Linked DNA regions of Endozoicomonas gorgoniicola. The protein of the gene in region 2 binds, or shares a complex with, the protein of the main gene of each other region. Links are inferred from orthologs where the notes say so. Each region holds a gene or a part of one and is shown on either strand. Other genes may lie near its edges.

Region 1 (3,047 bases), 1.3 Mb from region 2 along the record:
AGCCAGGCGGATAGTGGACAGGCGAGCCTTTTCGCGGTTGCGCATGGCTTCCTTCATTGCTGAAGTCAGTTGGTCCTTTACTGTGCATTCGCTCATAATGTTCTCCTGTATAAATATCCACAAGCAGGCATAAGCCTGTCAGGTACTGAGGTTTAACCTTCAAATGCTATCACTGACGTGACCCTGAAGGTTAATGCTGAATCGTCTTGTAACTGAAGCAGTATTCAGATCGTTACGATCTTAATACAGACGCTCGCGACGACGCTGTTCGCGCTGCAGTTTTTTCAGATGACGCTTAACGGCAGCAGCAGCTTTGCGCTTGCGAACAGAAGTCGGCTTCTCGTAGTGTTCACGACGACGTACTTCAGCCAGGACACCGGCTTTTTCACAAGAGCGCTTGAAGCGGCGCAGGGCTACGTCAAACGGTTCATTTTCTTTAACTTTAACAGCAGGCATGCAGAGCTCACCTTCCTAAATATTCGTTGATTCAATAGAAGTTTGCAGCCCGGCATGATACAGCAGCAATGGTGCTTCTGAATACAGTTTTTGCTAACTGTATGAAGCGAAATCCGGTCCGCAAAAATTCAGTGTCTGATAATCATACCAGTCACTGGATTAGCCGCGTATTTTAAAAGGGTGCGAATTTTATAGCCAATCGCCGAAAAATGCAAAAAACCGGCTTTTTGAGTATTGACTGCCAGCTCGTGGCTGATGCTGGAAAATGACCATCAGGAGTGCAGAAAGTGTTCTTCCGATTGGTGGAAGTGCCATTCTGGCATTGTTGGAGATTCGAATTAATCGGCTGCTGTGGGTATAAATCCTAAAACAACCATTGTGCTTTCATGCTGAAACCATGGTTAAGAAAGTCTTTCTGGTGGTCAACGTCGTAGTGTACTGTGACTTCAGTTTCGTCATTTGGTTCCGTGATAAACATTAGGCCGTGAACTAACCGCACGGATTGGTGGTAAACTCCCGACAATTTTGTTGAATTCAGATTTTCAGGAGTTGGCTATGGTTGTTCTCGGCATCGAGACCTCCTGCGATGAAACCGGTATTGCCCTTTACGACAGTGAGAAAGGCCTGCTGGCTGATGCACTGTACAGTCAGATTGAGATGCACACCGAATACGGTGGAGTAGTTCCGGAACTGGCCTCCCGCGACCATATTCAGCGTGTACTGCCTTTAATAAAGGAAGTACTGGATCAGGCGGGGTTGCAGCGTGAAGACATTGAAGCCCTGGCTTACACAAAAGGCCCTGGCCTGATTGGAGCTTTGATGGTCGGTGCCTGTATCGGCCGTTCTCTGGCATGGGCGTGGGGTGTTCCCTGTGTCGGTGTGCACCATATGGAAGGGCATCTTCTGGCTCCGATGCTGGAAGAGAATCCACCACAATTTCCGTTTCTGGCCCTGCTGGTGTCCGGCGGTCATACCCAGCTGGTGCATGTGGGGGGCATTGGTCAGTACCGCTTGCTGGGCGAGTCGGTAGACGATGCGGCTGGAGAGGCTTTCGATAAAGTGGCTGCAATGCTGGATCTGGGATACCCCGGTGGTCCTAAAGTATCAAGGCTGGCTGAACAGGGTACGCCGGGACGCTTTCGTTTCCCGCGCCCTATGTGCGACCGCCCCGGACTGGATTTCAGTTTCAGTGGTTTAAAAACCTTTACGTTGAACACGGTCGCAAAATGCCGTGAAGAACGTGGCGATTTTACGGATCAGGACCGGGCCGATGTGGCCAGGGCGTTTGAGGAGGCCGTAGTCGATACTCTGGCTTTTAAATGTCGACGGGCGTTGCGTGAAACCGGTTTGAAACAGCTGGTGATTGCGGGTGGTGTGAGTGCTAACAGGCGTCTTCGTGAAGGACTGGAGTCCATGGTGGCAAAAGAAAAAGCAACCCTGCGTTATGCCCGTCCGGAATTCTGTACGGATAACGGTGCTATGATTGCTTATGCCGGTTGTCAGCGACTGCTGGCAGGTCAGCTTGAGCCGCTTGAAGTGGCTCCCCAGCCACGCTGGCCGATGGAAGAGCTTGACGCCGTGTAATGCGGTATAATCCTGCTTTTTTCTTGAGGGTTCAGGCAATGGATAAAGTTCGTATCGAACGACTGGAAACCGAGGCGATTATTGGTGTTTATGAATTTGAGCATGAAGCACCGCAGCCGCTGGTCATAGACCTCGAACTGGAAACGGATTTTACCAATGCCTTTCGCAGTGATGACCTGAACGATGCCCTTGATTATGAAGCCATCAGTAACAGCGTTCGTGAGTTTACCGAAGCTTCCCGTTTTGCCCTGCTGGAAGCGTTGGCGGGTGGTATTATTCAACGGGTGCTGGATAACTTCCCTGTGGACAAAGTGGGTGTTTTCATTCGCAAACCTCATGCACTGAAAGGCGCTCTGGCAACGGTCTCCTGCGAACGTAGCAGAGAACAGATGGATATGCAGAAACTGATGGATCAGTTATGACCCGATATTTTGTTGGTATTGGTTCTAACGAAAATGCCGTGCATAACTGCACGGCAATGATCAGTGCCATTCGCTCTGCTTTCCGACAGGTCTGTGTCAGCAGTATTGTGCAAACCCCTGCTTATGGTGTGGATGCTCCACACTACCTGAATGCTGTCGTCAGCTTTGAAGCCTTATTGTCGATCCCGGAGTTATACGACTGGTGTAAAAAACTGGAAACTCAGCTGGGCAGAACCCGGACCCGGAACGGAATCTGTCAGGCTGACCTGGATATTCTTCAGCCGGGTCATGTCAGCGAGGTGTATTATCAGCCGCTGGTTTTGCAGTTGCAGGCTTTTCTTAAGGGCGAAGCTATTTGTGTGAGCCATGACAAAGTCTGTTTGCAACTCGATGAACGGATGAGTGTTGGCGATGCTCCCTGTTATCTCTTTCAGACTGAGTCTGTCTGAATTTCCCCGCTGCATTAGGGTTCTATACTTTTTGAGTTATTACTCTGGTCGAGGATCAACTAATGGAAAACTCCGGAGCCACCATAAAGGCAGTCATCATTACTGAACAATGCGACCAAAGAACCATGGCGGCTAT
Region 2 (3,069 bases):
TGACAACGTATCACCGGCCTGGATGACATACTGATCGGGCCGGATGTTAATGCGCCCTTCGCGCTTCAGTCGGGCCACTAATGTATCAACTGGCGGTTTTTTGTAGAAGTAATGGGTTAGCCCCTTATGAATCTTCAGAGCCATAGCCCGCTGATGGCTTCGGGTTTTCAGCTTGCGGCTCTCTTGCGGATTGGTGATAAACCCGGTTTCCACAAGAATGGATGGAATATCCGGGGACTTCAGTACCGCAAAACCGGCCTGTTCCACCTGCTTCTTATGCAGGCGGTTAATACCACCTATGTTTTTCAACACTTTATCGCCCACCTCAAGGCTGGCAGACAATGTTGAAGTCATCGACAAATCCAGCAGCACGCTGGCCAACACCTCATCTTTATCATTCAGGGATATGCCGCCCTCGCCGCCTATCTGGTCAGAAGAGTTCTCTTTCTTTGCCAGCCAGCGTGCCGTTTCAGAGGTAGCACCCGTGCGGGACAGGGCAAATACCGAAGCACCATGAGCCCGGCGATCCGTAAAGCCATCCGCATGGACAGACACAAACAGGTCTGCTCCGGCATTGCGGGCAATAACGGTTCGCCGACGTAAGGGGATGTAATAGTCACCGGTTCGAACCAGAACCGCCTTAAAGCCCTGTTCACGATTAATGAGTTTTGCCAGCTCACGGGAAATCTGCAGAACAATATCCTTTTCATAGCCACCACCATGGGCAATGGCTCCCGGGTCTTCACCACCATGGCCGGGGTCAATGGCGATAATGATATCCCGGTCTTTGGCAATGGCCGGTGGAACAACAGGTTTCGGGGCCGCCTTGCCGGTATCAAACAGGTCAATCACCAGACGATGGCCGTATGTGGCGTAAGGCTTCAGCAGAAAGCTTTCCGGCTTTACTCTGGTATTCAGATCCAGAACCACCCGCAGATCGTTTTTGTTCTGAACACCATACCGTATGTTTTTTACCGGCGTATTCTTCAGGTTGGGCTTAGAGAGGGAGGAGCCCCGGGAGGCTCCCTTGATATCAATCACCAACCGGTTCGGATTACTCAGGGTAAAACTTTTATGGGAAACTTCTCCCGAAACGTCAAACACCAGCCGTGTTTTATCAGGGGATCGCCAGAGTCGTATGTCTCTGATCACCTTGCTGGCCGCCAGAACAATTTCTGCTTTCAGTAACGACAGACCCAGTGCCAGCTTTGCACCTGTGGCAACAAACTGACGACGGCTGTTTTTTAATGCCTTCGGTTCAGAGCCTGATTGACGGAAACGGTTGAGTAATAGCCCAAGGATCCCTGGCTTTATTGACATTTACCCTCCTGCATCCTTGCCAGCATCAATGCCCCTCTGGTCGTGCCTGCGACGATGGTCGCCTTTCTTCCTGGTAAATTATAATCAAGCTTTACTTCCAGATCGGCGTCAGGCAGAGCGCCCGCCCCCCGGCCTGGCCATTCAATCAGGCAGATGCCCGCTTCGGAAAAATAATCCCGCCCGCCAATAAACTCCAGTTCTTCAGGGTCTGCCAGACGGTACAGGTCAAAATGATAAATAAGCTGACCATTAATGCGATAGGGCTCAACCAGTGTGTAAGTTGGGCTCTTAACCGCTCCCTGATGCCCAAAATGCCTCAGAATCCCGCGACAGAGTGTTGTTTTTCCTGCCCCAAGGTCACCGTGCAGATAAATAACTGCCTCACCCTCAGTAGCCAGTGCCAGGGAAGTCCCCAGCTGAACCATGGCATCCTCATCGTCGATCAGCAGGTCTACCTGCTCCTTGTGTACATTTTTTTGCATCGCTTTTTCTTGCATAGCTGTATTTTGCATAGATGTGCGCATCGTCCGCGACAATACTTCCTCAATTTTTTACTGCATGACCGGTTAACTCATTGAGCTGCTGCCGGATAAAAGGAATCGTATCCGTTGCCAGCAAACCGGTTTCACCCTGTTGCCATGCCAGCGTATCTGCACCACTGGCATGCAGCCAGACACCCAGTCTGGCTGCATCATAAACTGGTAAATTCTGCGCCAGTAGTGCCCCGATAACACCACTGAGCACATCCCCCATACCTGCTACAGCCATACCGGGATTTCCGGCAGAACACAGGCTGGTTTGCTGTTCATACTGAATCAGGCTACCAGCGCCTTTCAAAACGACACACGCATTGTATGTTTCAGACAAACCGGCGACAGCGGCAAAACGATCTTTCTGCACAGACCCGGTATCCGTTTTCAGCAACCGGGCCGCCTCACCCGGATGGGGAGTAAGCATCATCGGAAACTTTCGCGCCCGACGCAATTGGGAATGCTCCGATAACAGGTTCAGTGCATCGGCATCCAGTACGACGGACACATCTGTATTCAGGGTCTCATCCACAAGGTCATACGCCCATGAGTCAGTACCTATACCAGGTCCTGCAACAATGACTGTTTTGTCGTGTAGTAAGGATTGTAAATCTGCCCTGCTGCCAACTCCCACAGCCATTACCTCTGGCCGGCGAATGGCAAGAGCAGGCAAGTGTTCAGGCCGAGTCGCCACTGTCACCTTACCTGCCCCGCAGCTTATGGCGGCCTCTGCCGCCATGATCACCGCACCCGGCATACCATGATTACCGCCAATGATAAGGACATGACCATAATCACCTTTATGGGCTGTTCGTTTTCTTGGAGCCAGCAGTCCTTTAAGAGCAGACTCATCCAGCCGTATAGAAGACGGTTTTAACCGGTTATAAACGACAGCAGGAACGTCCAGGTCAGTAAAGTGCAACGTGCCGCATAGCTGAGGACCATCACCTGTTAACAGCCCCTGTTTCGTGCCAATAAACGTCACCGTCAGTTCAGCCTGCACAGCGGTTCCCAGCACCGCACCCGTGTCGGCACACAGCCCGGACGGAATATCGACGGCAACAACGGGTTTGCCGGAGTGGTTTAAAGCTTCAATGGCCTGCCAGTAATCCCCGCGAACCTCGCCACTCAAGCCAGTACCAAGCATGGCATCCACCAGAATCTCACCTGTAACCGCTGACTCATCACGCCACAGAACGATACGGACACCCTTGCTGCT

The links. Proteins that work in one complex are often made in the same cells at the same time.
Region 1: the proteins of tsaE (region 2) and tsaD are in contact, whole or in part, in a crystal structure (PDB 6N9A), measured with the Thermotoga maritima proteins. The link is inferred for Endozoicomonas gorgoniicola from one-to-one orthologs. Residues at the interface, in WP_004082108.1 of Thermotoga maritima: Leu37, Gly38, Lys46, Lys57, Val59, Lys60, Ser61, Thr63, Phe64, Thr65, Leu66, Met67, Val69, Pro71, Tyr82, Arg83, Leu84, Asp86, Asp88, Phe89, Asp93, Ile128, Asp130, Glu131, Arg134; in WP_004082750.1 of Thermotoga maritima: Cys10, Asp11, Arg49, His50, Leu82, Gly84, Gly135, Gly136, Glu154, Thr155, Leu156, Asp157, Asp158, Ser159, Glu162, Asp165, Lys166, Arg169, Leu170, Tyr175, Lys213, Thr214, Leu217, Tyr218, Gln221, Arg222, Asn324.

What each region holds. Positions count from the first base shown.
Region 1 is NZ_JAPFCC010000001.1:5,932,018-5,935,064, forward strand. The notes cover bases 52-3,025. They hold tsaD (tRNA (adenosine(37)-N6)-threonylcarbamoyltransferase complex transferase subunit TsaD), read left to right. Parts: upstream 52-1,011; coding sequence 1,012-2,040; downstream 2,041-3,025. Other genes in these bases: NX722_RS26660 (GatB/YqeY domain-containing protein), read right to left, coding at 52-96; rpsU (30S ribosomal protein S21), read right to left, coding at 241-456; folB (dihydroneopterin aldolase), read left to right, coding at 2,079-2,462; NX722_RS26680 (2-amino-4-hydroxy-6-hydroxymethyldihydropteridine diphosphokinase), read left to right, coding at 2,459-2,911; NX722_RS26685 (F-box protein), read left to right, coding at 2,974-3,025. Also shown: more of NX722_RS26660, read right to left, coding at 1-51; more of NX722_RS26685, read left to right, coding at 3,026-3,047.
Region 2 is NZ_JAPFCC010000001.1:4,673,050-4,676,118, reverse strand. Bases 57-3,052 are described here. They hold tsaE (tRNA (adenosine(37)-N6)-threonylcarbamoyltransferase complex ATPase subunit type 1 TsaE), read right to left. Parts: upstream 1,803-3,052; coding sequence 1,311-1,802; downstream 57-1,310. Other genes in these bases: NX722_RS20955 (NAD(P)H-hydrate dehydratase), read right to left, coding at 1,864-3,052; NX722_RS20965 (N-acetylmuramoyl-L-alanine amidase), read right to left, coding at 57-1,320. In the rest of the region: more of NX722_RS20965, read right to left, coding at 1-56; more of NX722_RS20955, read right to left, coding at 3,053-3,069. UniProt on the Escherichia coli protein: Required for the formation of a threonylcarbamoyl group on adenosine at position 37 (t(6)A37) in tRNAs that read codons beginning with adenine.